DNA from 2 places in the Xanthomonas sp. F1 genome. Region 2 is predicted to be linked to the other one. Evidence: predicted binding sites of a transcription regulator. Region 2 holds the regulator's gene; the other holds the start of a gene.
The links. The regulator FliA, encoded in region 2, starts transcription of late flagellar genes. The targets are predictions, from matches to a motif close to TAAAGTTTNNCNNNCNNNGGCCGATAA.
Positions count from the first base shown of each region.

Region 1: GGR71_RS14505 (GGDEF domain-containing protein) is a predicted target of FliA. The motif match lies at 4,501-4,527, and genes of this name have one in related genera.

Region 1 covers NZ_JACHOK010000006.1:158,419-166,793, forward strand. The annotation lists gene GGR71_RS14495 (dihydroxyacetone kinase subunit DhaK) at 67-1,692, opposite strand; gene GGR71_RS14500 (DUF808 domain-containing protein) at 1,834-2,736, shown strand; gene GGR71_RS14505 (GGDEF domain-containing protein) at 2,836-4,446, opposite strand; gene GGR71_RS14510 (ParB-like protein) at 4,946-5,572, shown strand; gene GGR71_RS14515 (MgtC/SapB family protein) at 5,533-6,033, opposite strand; gene GGR71_RS14520 (carbohydrate kinase family protein) at 6,125-7,051, opposite strand; gene GGR71_RS14525 (Rossmann-fold NAD(P)-binding domain-containing protein) at 7,579-8,211, shown strand.
Region 2 covers NZ_JACHOK010000004.1:212,461-220,835, reverse strand. The annotation lists gene flhB (flagellar biosynthesis protein FlhB) at 1-870, shown strand, start outside; gene flhA (flagellar biosynthesis protein FlhA) at 888-2,948, shown strand; gene flhF (flagellar biosynthesis protein FlhF) at 3,125-4,750, shown strand; gene GGR71_RS11600 (MinD/ParA family ATP-binding protein) at 4,737-5,621, shown strand; gene GGR71_RS11595 (RNA polymerase sigma factor FliA) at 5,618-6,367, shown strand; gene cheY (chemotaxis response regulator CheY) at 6,385-6,777, shown strand; gene GGR71_RS11585 (protein phosphatase CheZ) at 6,778-7,389, shown strand; gene GGR71_RS11580 (chemotaxis protein CheA) at 7,394-8,375, shown strand, end outside.

The sequences.
Region 1 (8,375 bases), on a different contig from region 2:
GACGATGCCTGCTGCCTGGTTACCCATACCTGCCTTGCGCCGCGTTGGCCAACCCGAACGGCCGCTTCACCGCCAGGCCGCGAACGCCCGCGCCACCGCTTCGGCGCCCGGGTCGATCACGCCGCGCAGTGCGTCCTCTGGCACCGCAGCGGCACGTCCGGCGCCGGCGCGGGTGAGCTGTGCGGTGGCATCGGCGCCTGCGCGGGCGGCGCGCGCGGCGGCGTCCACGCCCGCTCCCTGCGCCAGGGCATCCAGCGCCGGCAGCAGCGCATCGAGCAGGGTGCGATCGCCGCGTTGCGCGCCGCCGTAGTGCTGCATCCGCGCCACCCCGGCCTGCAGCGCCTGCACCCAGTCGCGACCGTCCGCCAGCGCACCGGCGGCGGTGGTGAACAGGATCGACAGCAACACGCCGCTGGAGCCGCCCATGCTGTGTTCGATCGTCGCCGCCAGGCCGCGCGCCAGTGCCGCGGCGTCGCCGGTGGCCAGCGCATCGGTGTCCAGTGCCTGCTGCAGGGCGCGCGCGCCGGCGGCGAAGGTACTGCCGGCGTCGCCATCGCCGCTGCGCGCGTCCAGCGCGTCCAACTCCGCCTGCGCGGCGATCAGCGCCTGCGCCACCCGCGCCAGCGCTGCGGCGCACTGGGCATCGCGCGTGCCATCGCGGTGACTATCGTCGCGCTTCAGTGCCGGAGCGAAGGTCTGGACTGCATGCGGCACGCGCACGCCGGGCCAGCCCAGCGTCTGCACCGGCGCCTGCAGCGCGGCGAGCACGTCGGCATCGGCCGGGGCGAGGGTGATCGAGAAACCGTGCATGTCCATCGAGGTCATCAGCGCCGCCGGCACAGGCATCAACGCGACCCGCCCGACGCCGATGCGCTGCAGCGCCAGCCGCGTCAGCACGCCCAGTTCCTGCGTCGAGCAGCCGCCGAGGTCGTTGAGCATCAGCACCAGCGGCGCGTCGGCGCCCAGGCGGGCATCGGCCTGCGCCAGCAGCGGGTCCAGCACCAGCGCCAATGCCTCCTCCACCGTGCCGGGCTGCACCGGCCGCGCGCCCGGCTCGTTGTGGATGCCCAGGCCCAGTTCCGGCGCGCGGCGGCCGACCTGCTGGCCCGGCACGCTGCAACTGGACAATGCCATGCCCAGCGACAGCAGGCGGTCGGCGAAGGCCTGGCCGCGCTGCGCCAGCTCGGCCAGCGGCACGCCCTCGCGCGCCAGGTGGCCCACGTACTTGTGCACCAGCACCGTGCCGGCGAGGCCGCGCGGCTGCGCGGCGTCGGGCAGGGCGATGTCGTCGGCGACCAGTACGCTGGCCACGTCGATGCCCTCGGCGCGAGCGCGCTCGGCGGCCAGACCGAAGTTGAGCCGGTCGCCGGTGTAGTTCTTGATCACCAGCAGCACGCCGGGCGCGTCGGCGCAGGCGCGGATCGCCGCCAGCACCACCTCCACCCCGGGCGAGGCGAACAGGTCGCCGGCGATGGCGCCGCTGAGCATGCCTGGGCCGACGAAGCCGGCATGCGCCGGTTCGTGCCCGGCACCGCCGCCGGACAGCACCGCGACCTGACGCGGATCGCGTGCGGCCTGCAGCACGATGCGGGTGCCGCTGTCGGCCTCCGAGAGCAGCAGCGGTTGCAGCATGGCCGCGGCCGCGAGCACGTCGTCGACGATGGCGCGTGGGGCGGTGAGGAACTGGTCCATGGCGGATGTCCTTTGGCGGGCCGTGCGGGGTGTGGGGCACGGTAGCCGAGCCGGCGTTACGCGCGGCTGACGCCGTGCCGCTCACGCACCTGCCTGGCGGAATCGGCGAGAATCGCCGCTCATCCCGAATGGAATCCCCGCATGGCCGGCGCCAGCCTGTTCACCCTGCTCGACGACATCGCCACCCTGCTCGACGACGTGTCGCTGCTGACCAAGGTCGCGGCCAAGAAGACCGCCGGCGTGCTCGGCGACGACCTGGCGCTGAACGCGCAGCAGGTGACCGGGGTGAACGCCGACCGCGAACTGCCGGTGGTGTGGGCGGTGGCCAAGGGCTCGCTGCTCAACAAGGCGATCCTGGTGCCGGCGGCACTGGCGATCAGCGCGTGGCTGCCGTGGGCGATCACGCCGCTGATGATGATCGGCGGCGCGTTCCTGTGCTTCGAGGGTGTGGAAAAGCTGGCGCACCGCTTCCTGCACTCGAAGGAAGAGGACGCGGAGCGTCACGCGCAGCAGGTGCAGGCGCTGGCCGACCAGCAGGTGGACGTGGTGGCGCTGGAGAAGGACAAGGTCAAGGGCGCGATCCGCACCGACTTCATCCTCTCGGCGGAGATCATCGTGCTGTCGCTGGGCGTGGTCGCCGGTGTGCCGTTCGTGCAGCAGGTGGCCGTCCTGGTGGCGATCGCGCTGGCGATGACGATCGGCGTCTACGGCCTGGTCGCCGGCATCGTCAAGCTCGACGATCTGGGCCTGTACCTGAGCCGCAAGGGCGCCGCCGCCGCGACGATCGGCCGCGGCATCCTGTGGCTGGCGCCGTGGCTGATGCGCACCTTGTCGATCGCCGGCACCGCGGCGATGTTCCTGGTCGGCGGCGGCATCCTGGTGCACAGCATCGGCCCGCTGCACCACGCCATCGAAGGCATCGCCCCGAGCGGCGGCCTGGGCAGCCTGGTGCTCGCGGTGGGCAATGCGGTGGTGGGAATCGTGGCCGGCGCCTTGGTGCTGGCGGTGGTGTTGGGCGTCAAGAAGATGCGGGATCGGGATTAGGGATTGGAGATTCGGGATTGGCAACAGCGGCCAAGCGCGCCGCTCTTGCCAATCCCCAATCCCATCTCCCCAATCCCGCGCCGGCAACGCCGGCGCCAGCTACTCCGCCGAAACCACCCGATTCTTGCCGGCCTTCTTGGCTTCGTACAGCGCACGGTCGGCGCGGCGGATCAATGCGTCCTGCGCTTCGCCGGGCTGGCGCAGGGCGACGCCGGCGCTGAAGCTGACGAACACGCGCTGGTCCTCATGCACCACCGCGCGCTGCGCCAGCGCACGCTGCACCCGGGTCACCGCCGCGCTGGCCTCGAAGATCGTGCAGTCCGGCATCAGCAGCAGGAATTCCTCGCCGCCGAAGCGGGCGATGGCATCGCTGGCGCGCAAGGTGGTGCGTGCCACCTCCACTACGTGGCGCAGGGCGCTGTCGCCGCCGGGGTGGCCGTAGGTTTCGTTGAGCTGGCGGAAATCGTCCAGGTCCAGCATCGCCACGCACAGCGGTTGCGCGCTGCGCTCGGTGCGCACCAGTTCGCGCACGAACAGGTCGTCCAGGCCGCGGCGGTTGAGCGCGCCGGTGAGCTGGTCGACCCGCACCAGGCCGCTGACGTCCTGCAGTTCCTGCTCCAGGCGCAGGATGCGCTGTTCGGCCGCATCTACTTCCTGGCGCGCGGCGATCAGGTGGTCGCGCGCGCGCAGCGCCTGCTCCTGCACGTGGCCGGTGTCCTGCAGCACTTCCTGCAGCAAGCGGTTGAGGTCGGCGATGCTGCGCGCGTCGCGGATGGTCTGCGAGTAATCGGCGATGCGGTCGTGGAATTCGCCGGTGCTGGCGGCCATGCCGTCCAGGTCCGCGACGAAGCTCAGCATCAGGTCCTTCATCGCCTCCTTGGATTCGGCGATGCCCTGCTTGAGCAACCCCTGCTTGTAGATCACCTCGCGCAGGCTGCCGCGCGCCTCCTCGATCGAGTAGCGGTCCAGCGGCCCGGCGATCAGGTCGCGCACCACCGCGATCTGACCCTGCAGCCAACTGGTGTCTTCGAGCAGTTCGCCGACGTTCTCCAGCAGCAGGTCGAACAGGCTCAGCAACAGCGCCTGTTGCTCCTGGCTGTCGTTGGCGCGCAACGCGATCTGGTGGCACAGCTCGCGCACCTGCTGCGCCACCGGCTCCAGCGGTTGCCCGGGACGCCATTGGCGCAGCGCCTCGCCGCTGGCCTCGGCCTCGCCGGCCAGTTCGGGCAGGGTGTGCAGCAACGCCGCCAGCGCGCCGGCCACGGTCTGCCGCAGCAGGTCGCGCAGGCGCTCGCTGTCGCTGGGCCCGGCCAGCGGGTCTTCGACGTCGATGGTGCGGATGTACTTGTCGATCAGCTGGCGCAGCGCGCGGCCATAGCTGGGCCAATCGCCGCTGCTCGCCGCCGATTGCAAGCGCCGGCCCATGTCGCCCAGTTCGCCGTGCAGCGAGGCCATGCCGTCGGCGAAGGCACCGAGCAGGCCTTGCGGCTCGTGCGCCTGCTGGAACAGGCGGATCAGCGCGGCAGTGGCCGCGGCCGGGTCGGTCCCGCCCGCCACAGCCGTCGCCGCGTGACCGTGCGTGTGCCCATGGCCATGCCCATGCGTACGCGCCGGCAGCGTCGCGGCCGCCGCCGGCGCCGGATCGCGCCGACGTGGCGACAGCAGCTTGCGCAGTCCGCTGATCGGCGGCTCGTCGCGTTGGTCCGACATGCCAGCCGGCTCCTCCCAGTCAATGCGCCGCCCATGCTGGCGCTCAGGATCTGGATATCGGCGCCGGCGGCGCGCGCTTGAGCGGGCGGATGGCGTGCCTGTGAAGAGGACTCCATTGCGCTCGTACCCTCACCCCCAGCCTCTCCCCCGAAAAGGGGGCCGTGGTCCCGGAGGGAGAGGGGAGCAACGTGGTCCCTCGGCGCGGCCGCCTTTCCTTCTCCCTCCGGGACCATGGCCCCCTTTTCGGGGGAAGGTGCCCCGAAGGGGCGGATGAGGGTACGAGTTGCTAGGGATGTGTCTGGGGAAGAAAGCTCCGCGGCTGTCGCACCCTCACCCCCAACCCCTCTCCCGGTGGGAGAGGGGAGCAACGCGTTGCTTGCCCGAAGATCGCCGCGTGCCCGCACGCCGTGCAAGACGCGCACGACGCTGGCACTCTGGCGACCGCACCTGCCGCGGCGCCGGCAGCGCGGCGCAACCCCCACCTCCACGGAGACTGAGCATGGCCGATCCCCGCGAACCGCTGCTGCACCCCGTGCCGATCCTGTCCTTGCGCCCCACGCAGATGACCGTGGGCATGCGCGAGGTCAAGGAAAAGCGCAAGCGTTGGCGCGCGCACGCCTCCAGGCACAAGCAGGCCGAACTGCTCGGCAAGCACATGATCCCGGTGGTGCTGGGACCGGACGGCAAGTACTACGTGGTCGACCACCACCATCTGGCGCGTGCGCTGCACGACGAAGGGGTGAAGGACATCCTGGTCACGGTGATCGCCGACCTCAGCGTCGTCGACAAGGCCGCGCTGTGGAGCGTGCTGGATCATCGGCGCTGGGCCTATCCCTACGATGCCAAGGGCGAGCGCCGTCCGTTCAAGGACATGCCGACGTCGATCGCGGACCTGAAGGACGATCCCTACCGTAGCCTCGCCGGCGAGGTCCGCCGCGCCGGCGGCTACGCCAAGGACACCACGCCGTTCAGCGAGTTCCTGTGGGCCGACCTGTTCCGCCGCCGGCTGCGGCGCCGCGACATCAAGGACGACTTCGCACGCGCCATGGAGGCCGCGCTCGCGCTCGCCAAGAGTCGGGACGCGAGCTACTTGCCGGGCTGGTGCGGGCCGTCGTCCGACGACTGATCGGTGGTCGCGGCATGGTGCGGCTTGCCGCCCAGGAGCGCGTGCAGGGCGCGTTCGACGCGTCCGCCGAACAACAGGATGACGAAGGCGATGGCCAGGGACACGGCCACGATCTGCCACTGGCCGGCGCCGCACAGGATGCCGACGCAGGCGGTGAGCCAGACGCAGGCGGCGCTGGTCAGGCCATGCACCCGCACATGTTTTTGGGTGTGGTAGATGACGCCGGCGCCAAGGAAGCCGATGCCGGTCAGGATGCCCTGGATGACGCGGCTGCCGGCGTCGGTGAAGCCGCCCTTGCCGAGCGGGTCGGCCAGCAGCACCACCATCGCGGTGGCCAGGCCCACCAGGCCCAGCGTGCGGATGCCGATCGGCTTGCCGTGCAGGTCGCGGTTCAAGCCGATCGCCGCGCCGGCGAGGGCGGCGATTCCCAGGCGCACGACGATGTCGGGCAGCTCGATCAAGGCAGGTCTCCTGGTGGATGTGGCGCCGTGGGCGGCCGGCCCATCATAGGGAAGCCGGCCGCAGGCATGCCGTGCTCGCCGTGGGTCGGCTTCAGAGCGCGGCGCGCACGTCGTCCAGGCTCGGCGGGTTGGCGCCGGCGCGGGTGCAGTTGATCGCCGCGGCGGCCACGCAGAACTGCAGCAGGCGTTCCAGCGCGGCCGGCTCGCTGCCCAGCGCCGCCAGCGCGGCCGGATCGGGCAACTGCTGCAGCAACGCCGCCTGGAAGCTGTCGCCGGCGCCGACGGTATCGACGACCTGCACCACCCGGCCGGGCACGCGCGCCTCGCTGTCGCCGCGCCAGGCCACCGCGCCATCGCCGCCCAGGGTCATCACCACCAGCGACGGCCCCTGCTGCAGCCAGCTGCGGGCGACGGCGAACGGATCCTGCTGCGGATACAGCAGTTCGATGTCCTCCTGGCTGACCTTGACCACGTGCGCCAGCGCGATCCAGCGCGCGAGCCGCGCGCGCCACACCGCCATGTCCGGCTCCACCGTCGGCCGCACGTTCGGGTCCAGCGAGATCAGCCGCTGCCCGCGCTCGCGTTCGGCCAGCGCCTGGAAGGTGCTGGCGGTGGTCTCGGCGACCAGGGTGTAGGAGCCGAAATGCAGGCCGCCAACGCGCGCGTCCAGCGCCGGCAGGTCGGCCTCGGTCAGCGCGCGATCGGCACAGCCGGTGCCGTAGAAGGCGTAGTTGGGCACGCCGCCGGCGTCGAGCGCGACCATCACCAGGGTGGTGGCTTCGCGCTTGTCGATGCAGTAGTCCAGGGCCACGCCTTCGCCTTCGAGGGTGGCGCGCAGCTGGCGGCCGAGCGGATCGGTGGACAGGCCGGTGAACAGCGCCGACGGCGCGCCCAGGCGGGCCAGGCCGATGGCCACGTTGAACGGCGAACCGCCCTGGCGCGCGGTCATGCCGACCGAGGTGCCGGCATAGCCGTCGATGAAGATGTCGTACAAGGCCTCTCCGCACACCACGAACATCGAACCGCTCCTCGTCAGGTTGCAGCGCGCCGGCCGGCGCGATGGGGCGGCTATTGTGGCGTACCTGCTGCGGCGCGGCGACCGGGTGGGGTGCTGGGGCTGCCGTGTGGGATGGACGCTTGGCTGGGCTGCCGTACCCTCATCCGCCCCTGCGGGGCACCTTCTCCCGACGGGAGAAGGGAGAAGCCAAAGCCCCTCTCCCCCCGCGAGAGGGGTTGGGGTGAGGGTAGGGCGCGCAGCGCCTCATGGATCCTGGCGGCGAGCGGCCGGCGCTGTGCTGGCGCGCTTGGTTGCATGCTGGCGTTTAGCACCGATGCCTGGCTGGCGCCCGTACCCTCATCCGCCCCTGCGGGGCACCTTCTCCCGGTGGGAGAAGGGAGACGCCGAAGCCCCTCTCCCCCCGGGAGAGGGGTTGGGGTGAGGGTACGGGCGCGCAGCGCCTCATGGACCGCGCACCCCACCCACAACGCCTTGCCACCGCCCCTGCGATAGTCACCACCTCCCCCGCCAGCCTCAAAGGACGCCCCATGAACATCCTGCTCGCCGGCGCCACCGGCCTGGTCGGCGGCCACGCGCTGCGCCAGTTGCTGGCCGACCCGGCCTGCAGCGCGGTGATCGCACCGACCCGGCGCGCGCTGGAGCTGACCCATTCCAAGCTGCACAACCCGGTGCTGGACTTCGACGCGCTGCCCGCACAGGCGCCGTGGTGGCAGGTGGAGGCGGCGATCTGCGCGCTCGGCACCACGATGCGCCAGGCCGGCTCGCGCGAGGCCTTCCGCCGGGTCGATCACGACTATCCGCTGGCGATCGCGCGACTGCTCCGCCAGCACGGCGCCGCGGCGTTCGCGCTCAACTCGGCGCTGGGCGCGGATCCGCAGTCATGGGCGTTCTACAACCGGGTCAAGGGCGAGTTGGAAAACGACCTGCGCGCGCTCGGCTTTCCATCGCTGACCCTGGTGCGGCCGGGCCTGATCGGCGGCGAGCGCGCGCAACGGCGCCGCGGCGAGCATGCCGCCAGCGTGGTGCTGCGGGCGCTCGGGCCGCTGCTGCCGCGGCGCTACCGGATCAATCCGGCCGAACGCATCGCTGCGGCGCTGGTCGCGGCCGCACTGCAGCCGCGACCGGGCGTGCAGGTCATCGACGCGGCGCAGTTGGTTTAGGAGCTGGGATTGGGGAGTGGGGATTCGGGATTGGAGAGGCGTGCGCGAGTCCGCAACATTGCCAGCCAATGCACGTTTAGGCGACTTCTCTGTGGGTCGTGTGCGACAGACGCCGGCGCTAGGTCACATCAACCACTGCATCGCGTGTAGCCCATGCTCACCGC
Region 2 (8,375 bases):
CTGAACCTGCTCTGGGTGGTGCTGCCGCTGGTCGGCATCTGCTTTGCCGCCAGCTTCGCCGCGCCGGTGCTGATGGGCACCCTGCGCTTCTCCGGCCAGGCCTTGATCCCCAAGTTCGACCGGCTCAATCCGATGGCCGGGCTGAGCCGGATGTACGGCGCCGAGACCCTGGCCGAACTGCTGAAATCGATCCTGCGCATGGCGTTCGTGGGCGGCGCCGCGATGCTGTGCCTGTGGGGCAGCGTCGACTTCCTGCGCGGGCTGCTGCTGCAGCCGCTGGAACAGGCCATCGGCCACGGCCTGGGCTTCACCCTGAAGCTGCTGCTGTACACCGCAGGCGCGCTGGCGCTGCTGGCCGCGATCGACGCGCCCTATCAGAAGTGGAATTACATCCGCAAATTGAAGATGACTCGGGAGGAAGTGCGCCGGGAAATGAAGGAAAGCGACGGCAGCCCCGAGGTCAAGGGCCGCATCCGCCAGATGCAGATGCAGATGTCGCAACGACGGATGATGGAAGCCATCCCCAAGGCCGACGTGGTGGTGGTCAACCCCACCCACTACGCCGTGGCGCTGAAGTACGAAAGCGGGCGCATGCGCGCCCCCACCGTGGTGGCCAAGGGCGTGGACGAGATCGCCTTCCGCATCCGCGAGGTCGGCGAGCAGCACCGCGTGGCGGTGATCTCGGCACCGCCTTTGGCACGCGCCTTGTATAGGGAAGGCGAACTCGGCAAGGAAATTCCCGTGAGACTGTATTCCGCGGTGGCGCAGGTCCTCTCGTACGTCTACCAGCTGCGCGCCTGGCGCAGCGGGCCGATGCCGCCGTTGCCGCCGTTGGAAGTGGATGAATTCGCCCCGGGGAGCCAGCCATGAGTCAGCCCGCCGCGCAGATGAACACGCGCAAAGTCATGGACATGATCAAGCACGGGCTCGGTGCCCCGGTGATCGTGTTGCTGATGCTGGCGATGGTGGTGGTGCCGCTGGCCGCGCCGGTGCTGGACGCCCTGTTCACCTTCAACATCGCCATCTCGCTGATGGTGCTGCTGGCGGTGGTGTACGTGAAGCGGCCGCTGGAGTTCAGCATCTTCCCGATCGTGCTGCTGATGACCACGATGCTGCGCCTGGCGCTGAACGTGGCCTCCACCCGCGTGATCCTGATCAACGGCCAGGACGGCCACGGCGCCGCCGGCAAGGTCATCGAGGCCTTCGGCGAATTCGTGATCGGCGGCAACTATGCGGTCGGCATCGTGGTGTTCGCGATCCTGACCATCATCAACTTCGTGGTCATCACCAAGGGCGCCGGGCGCGTGTCGGAAGTGACCGCGCGCTTCATCCTCGACGCCATGCCCGGCAAGCAGATGGCGATCGACGCCGACCTCAACGCCGGCCTGCTGACCCGTGAAGAAGCCAAGGCCCGCCGCGAGGAAGTGCGCGAGGAAGCGGACTTCTACGGCTCGATGGACGGCGCCAGCAAGTTCATCCGCGGCGACGCCATCGCCGGCATCCTGATCCTGTTCATCAACCTGATCGGCGGCATGGCGGTCGGCGTGCTGCAGCATGGCATGCCGGTGGGACAGGCCGCCTCCACCTACACCCTGCTGTCGATCGGCGATGGCCTGGTCGCGCAGTTGCCGGCGCTGCTGGTGTCTTCGGCGGTGGCGATGCTGGTCACCCGCGCCTCGCGCTCGCAGGACATGGGCGCCTCGATGATGGGCCAGGTGTTCGGCCAGCATAAGGCGCTGGCGGTGGCCGCGGCGATCCTGGGCCTGGTCGGCCTGATCCCGGGCATGCCCAACGTCGCTTTCTTGACGCTGGCGCTGATCCTCGGCCTGCTGGCCTGGAAGATGTGGAAGCGCAGCCTGCAGCCGGCGCCGGCCGCCGCCGAGGCGGCGCCACAGGCCGCGGCCGCCGCCCAGGCCAATGCCGAACTGGGCTGGGACGAACTGCGTCCGATCGACCCGCTGGGCCTGGAGGTCGGCTACCGGCTGATCCCGCTGGTGGACAAGGCCCAGGGCGGCGAGCTGATGGCCCGCATCAAGGGCGTGCGCCGCAAGCTGACCCAGGACATCGGCTTCCTGGTACCGCCGGTGCACATCCGCGACAACCTGGAACTGCCGGCCAACGCCTACCGCCTGCTGGTGCACGGGGTACCGGTGGCCACCGCCGACATCCACCCGGACCGCGAACTGGCGCTGGACCCGGGCGGCGCGCTCGGCAAGATCGACGGCATTCCCGGCAAGGATCCGGCGTTCGGCCTGGATGCGATCTGGATCCAGCCGCACCTGCGCGCCCAGGCCGAGACCATGGGCTACACCGTGGTCGACCCGGCCACGGTGATCGCCACCCACCTCTCGCACCTGATCCGCGAGCACGCCCCGGAACTGCTCGGCCACGAGGAAGTGCAGCAGTTGCTGGCGACCCTGGCCAAGAGCGCGCCCAAGCTGGTCGAGGACCTCACCCCCAAGGCGCTGCCGCTGTCGGTGGTGGTGCGGGTGCTGCAGAACCTGCTGATCGAGAAGATCCCGGTGCGGCAGCTGCGCAAGATCGTCGAGGCCCTGGTCGAGCACGCCCCGCAGAGTCAGGAACCCGGCGCGCTCACCGCCGCCGTGCGCAACGCCCTGGGCCGTTTCATCGTCCAGGAGATCGCCGGCATGGCCCCGGAACTGCCGGTGTTCACCCTGGCCCCGCAATTGGAACGTGTCTTGCAAGACTCTACCCAGGGCAACGGCGCGGCGCTGGAACCCGGACTGGCCGAGCGCTTGCACCAAAGTCTGGCGGACTGCGTGAGCAAGCAGGAGGCGCGCAACGAACCGGCGGTGGTGCTGGTGCCGGCGCAGGTCCGCGCCGCCCTCGCCCGCCTGGTCCGCCACAGCGTCCCCGCGCTGTCGGTCCTGTCCTACAGCGAAGTGCCGGAGGACAAGCGGCTGAAGCTGGTGGGGACGATCAGTTGATTGGCGGGGATTGGTGATTTGGGATTCGGGAGTCGCAACAGCGGGCCCGGCACGCGGAGAGAGACAGCAATGACACGAACGAACACAACCAGAGCAAGGCGACCGGATAGCAGCCATGCCATGGCGGCCTCCGCAACCAATCCCCACTCCCCAATCTCGAATCCCGGCACTCACCCATGAAGATCAAACGCTTTGTCGCCCCCGACATGCGCACCGCCTTCCGGATGGTGCGCGACGAGCACGGGCCGGATGCGGTGATCCTGTCCAACCGGCGTACCGACGAGGGCATCGAGATCGTCGCCGCCAGCAACTACGACGAGGCCCTGGTGCAGCGGGCGCTGGATTCCGTGCGCCCGGACGAGGCGCCGCGCGCCGCCGCTCCGGCGCAGGCGCCGGCCACTGCCGCCCCGCGGGCCGCACGCAGCGAAAGCGCCGCGGCCAGCCCGGCGATGGCGATGATGGCCGCGATCAGCGAGCGCCGCGGTGGTGCCGCGACCGCCCCGGCCGCCGCCACCCGGCCGCTGACCCAGCCGGCGGCGCTTGCCGCCTCGGTCATGCCCGCCGCGACGGCCCCGGCTGCCGCAGCACGCCCGGCCGCAGCGGCCAAGGCCCCGGCTCCGGCTCCGGCTCGTGCCGAGTTCAGCATTCCCGAAGACGTATTCCGCAACGCCCCGATCAGCGTGCCCATGCCCAGCCCGTTCGCAGCCGCTCCGCCTGCTCCGGCCGCCGAGACGGTGCCGGCTTGGCGCGACGACGTCGCCGCGGTGGCGCTGACACCGGTGGCGCGCCCGGCCGCGGCCGCCCCCAGCGTGGCCAAGGCCGACGTGGCGGCCGCTGCCGGAATCCCGGCGGCCGCGCCACTGGCGGCGGTGCCGCCCTTCCCCGCCCCGCAGAACGACGAACAATTGACGCAGCTGCGCGACGAACTGTCGCTGATGCGGCAGATGATCGAGCGCGAGATGAACCGCCTCACCGACGAGCGCCTGCGCGGCTCGCCGGTCCGCGCCCAGGCGCTGGAACTGATGGACGACTACGGCTTCGACAGCGGCATCACCCGCGACGTGGTCATGCAGATCCCCGCCGACCTGGAACTGCACCGCGGTCGCGGGCTGATGCTGGGCCTGCTGTCCAAGCGCCTGCCGATCGCCCCGCTGGACCCGCTCGAGGAAGGCGGCGTGATCGCCCTGATCGGCCCGACCGGTGCCGGCAAGACCACCACCATCGCCAAGCTGGCCTCGCGCTTCCTGGAGCGCCACGCCGCCCGCGACGTGGCCCTGGTCACCACCGACACGGTCCGCGTCGGCGGCCGCGAACAGCTGCACAGCTACGGCCGCCAGCTCGGCATCGCCGTGCACGAGGCCGACAGCGACGCCGCGCTGCAGCAGCTGCTGGAGCGCCTGGCCGACTACAAGCTGGTGCTGATCGACACCGCCGGCATGGGCCAGCGCGACCGCGCCCTGGCCGCCCAGCTGCACTGGCTGCGCGCCTCGCGTGTGGTCCGATCCTTGCTGGTCCTTCCCGCCAATGCCCATTTCTCCGACCTGGACGAGGTGGTGCGCCGGTTCGCCGGCGCCGACCCGCAGGGGGTCATCATGACCAAGTTGGACGAGACCGGGCGGTTCGGCAGTGCCTTGTCGGTGGTCGTGGACCACCGCCTCCCCATCACCTGGGTGACCGATGGACAGCGTGTGCCGGACGACCTGCACCGCGCCAACGCCGCCAGCCTGGTATTGCGCCTTGAAGATTTGCGGCGCGCTGCCGATAAGCCCTGTACTCCGGAGCAGACCCATGCCGTCGCGTGACTACGTCAATCTGACCAATGCCTTCCCCCTGTCGGCGACGCGTAGCGAACCGCTGGGTCCGGTGCGCACCATCGCCGTGACCGGCGGCAAGGGCGGCGTGGGCAAGACCAACATCTCGGTGAACCTGTCCATGGCGCTGGCCGACATGGGCAAGCGCACCCTGCTGCTGGACGCCGACCTCGGCCTGGCCAACGTCGACGTGCTGCTGGGGCTGACGCCCAAGTTCACCGTGGCCGACCTGGTCGCCGGGCGCTGCACCCTGGAAGAGGTGCTGATCGACATGCCCAACGGGCTGATGGTGGTGCCCGCCGCCTCCGGCCGCCGCTACATGGCCGAGCTGCCGCCGGCCCAGCACGTGGGCCTGGTCAACGTGTTCTCCGAGCTGCAGCGCGAGCTGGACGTGATGATCGTCGACACCGCCGCGGGCATCACCGACAGCGTGCTGACCTTCTGCCAGGCCGCGCAGGACGCGGTGGTGGTGGTCTGCGACGAGCCGGCCTCGATCACCGACGCCTACGCCCTGATCAAGGTCCTCTCGCGCGAGCGCGGCGTGGACCGGGTGCAGATCGTCGCCAACATGGTCCGCGACCTCAACGAAGGCCGCCTGCTGTACGACAAGCTCAGCCGGGTCTGCGAGAAGTTCCTCGGCGACGTGTCGCTGAACTACCTGGGCTGCGTGCCGCAGGACGACTGGCTGCGCCTGTCGGTGCAGCGCCAGCAGCCGGTGGTCAAGGCCTACCCGTCCAGCCCGTCGGCGCAGGCGATCTCCGAGATCGCCCGTCGCACCGCACGCTGGCAGGCGCCGACCGCCCCACGCGGCAACGTCGAGTTCTTCGTCGAACGCATCATCCAGCGCGGGGTGGCCGCATGAACGCCGCCGCCCACTACCGCGCCGTCCAGCGCAACAGCGCCAACGACTACATCGCCCAGCACTCGGACCTGGTCCGGCGCATCGCCCACCACCTGGCCGCGCGGCTGCCGGCCAGCGTCGAGATCGACGACCTGATCCAGGCCGGCATGATCGGCCTGATCGAGGCCTCGCGCAGCTACGACGCCGAACAGGGCGCCTCGTTCGAGACCTACGCCTCGATCCGCATCCGCGGCGCGATGATCGACGAGATCCGCCGTGGCGACTGGGTGCCGCGCTCGGTGCACCGCCGCGCCCGCGACGCCGCCTCGGCGATCCGCAAGATCGAACAGAGCACCGGCCGTGCCGCCGCCGCCAACGAAGTGGCCGCGGCGATGGACATGCCGCTTCCCGAATACCTGCGTTTGATGGAAGATGCCGCCCGCGGCCAGGTGCTGAGCCTGGAGTCGCGCATCGAGGACCATGGCGAGCTGGATACCATCGCCAAGGGCGGACCCAATCCGCAGCAGATGCTCGAGCGCAGCGAATTCGGCCGCGAGCTGGGCAAGGCCATCGCGCAGTTGCCCGAACGCGAGCAGTTGGTGCTGTCGCTGTACTACGAGCAGGAATTGAACCTCAAGGAAATCGGCGCGGTACTCGGGGTCAGCGAGTCGCGCGTGTGTCAGATCCATGGCCAGGCCACGGTACGGTTGCGCGGACGCCTGAAGGCGTTCCAAGTCGCCGATGCCGGCCTGGAAGACGAAGAATAGGAACCTAGGAGTCAGTGGTGAACAAGAACATGCGGATTTTGATCGTGGACGATTTCTCGACGATGCGACGCATCGTCAAGAATCTGCTCGGCGATCTGGGCTTCACCAACACCGCCGAGGCCGAAGACGGCAACAGCGCCCTGGCCGCGCTGCGCTCGGCGCCGTTCGAGTTCGTGGTCACCGACTGGAACATGCCGGGCATGACCGGCATCGATCTGCTGCGCAACATCCGCGCCGACGACAAGCTCAAGCACCTGCCGGTGCTGATGGTCACCGCCGAGGCCAAGCGCGAGCAGATCATCGAGGCCGCGCAGTGCGGCGTGAACGGCTACATCATCAAGCCGTTCACCGCGCAGACGCTGCAGGAGAAGCTGGGCAAGATCTTCGAGCGCCTGGGGGCGACCGCCTAAATGGAAGCCACCGCCGAACGTACCGCCCTGATCGAACGCCTGCAAGGCGCGCTGGACGCGCTGGAGAATGGCGACGAGGCCGGCTGGCGCCGGGAAATCGACACCCTCGCCGCCTGGCGGACGCGGCCGATGATGCAGGGCCTGAGCCGGCTCGCGCGCGATCTGGGCCAGGCGCTCGGCGAACTGCCGGTGGTACCCAGCGAGGCCGGCGAACTGGACGACGCCTGCTCGCGCCTGGACCACGTGGTGGAGATGACCGAACAGGCCAGCCACCGCACCCTGGACCTGGCCGAGGAATGCCGCACGCTGGCCAACCAGCTGGCCGCCGGCGGCCTCAGCGGCGACCAGAGCGAGATCCTCGACAAGATCCGCCACAACCTCACCGAGATGGCCCTGGCGCAGAGCTTCCAGGACCTGACCGGGCAGATCATCCGCCGCGTCGCCGGCATCGTGCGCCGCGTGCATGAGGGTTTCGGCGCACTGGGTTTGCCGCCGAAGGAAGAAAACAAGAAGGCCGACGGCGGCCTGGCCGGCCCGGCCCTGCCCGGCCTGGACCGCCACGGCGTGTCGCAGAACGACGCCGACGACCTGCTCTCGGGCCTGGGACTGTAATGCCATGAGCGCCGTACCCGACGACATCGCTGCCGACTTCATCATCGAGGCCCAGGAAATCCTGGACCGGCTCGGCGAGCAGTTGGTGTCGCTGGAGCAGGCGCCCGAGGACAGCGGCCAGCTCAACGCCGTGTTCCGCGGCTTCCATACGCTCAAGGGCGGCGCCGGCTTCCTGGCGATCAACGCCATGGTCGAGCTGTGCCACGCCGCCGAAGAAACCCTGGGCATGGCCCGCGCCGGCCAGGCCATCCTGCAGGCGCGGCACTTCGACGCCGCGCAGCAGTCGCTGGACTACCTGCAGTCGATGCTCGACGCCTTCGGCAGCGGCCAGGAGCCGCCACGCGCGCCGACGGAACTGATCGCGCAGTTCGATGCGCACGGCGACGCCGCCCCGGCGCCGGCCAAGAGCACCGCGCCGGCACCCGCCGCCGTACCGGCCACCGCCGCGGCTGCGGGGGATCTGATCAGCGACGACGAATTCGAGGCGCTGCTGGACCAGTTGCACGGCGATGCGCCGCCGACGGCCACACCGCAGGCGCTGCAGCCGGCGCCGCGCGCGCCCAGCGCCGCGCCCAAGGCCGCCGCCCCGGCCAAGGCCGCCGAACCCGAACACACCGTGCGCGTGGACACCAAGCGCCTGGACGCGATCGTCAACCTGATCGGCGAACTGGTGCTCTCGCGCAACCGCCTCAAGACCCTGCGCGTGCGCCTGCGCGACGAGGAACTGGACCGTGCGGTCAGCAGCCTGGACATCGCCACCGCGCGCCTGCAGTCGGCGGTGATGCGCACGCGCATGCAGCCGGTCGGCAAGGTGTTCTCGCGCTTCCCCAAGGTGGCGCGCGACGTCGCCCGCTCGCTCAACAAGGAAGTGGAGCTGGAGCTGATCGGCGCCGACACCGAACTGGACCGCAACCTGGTCGAGGCGCTGGCCGATCCGCTGGTGCACCTGGTGCGCAACGCGATCGACCACGGCATCGAAGCGCCGG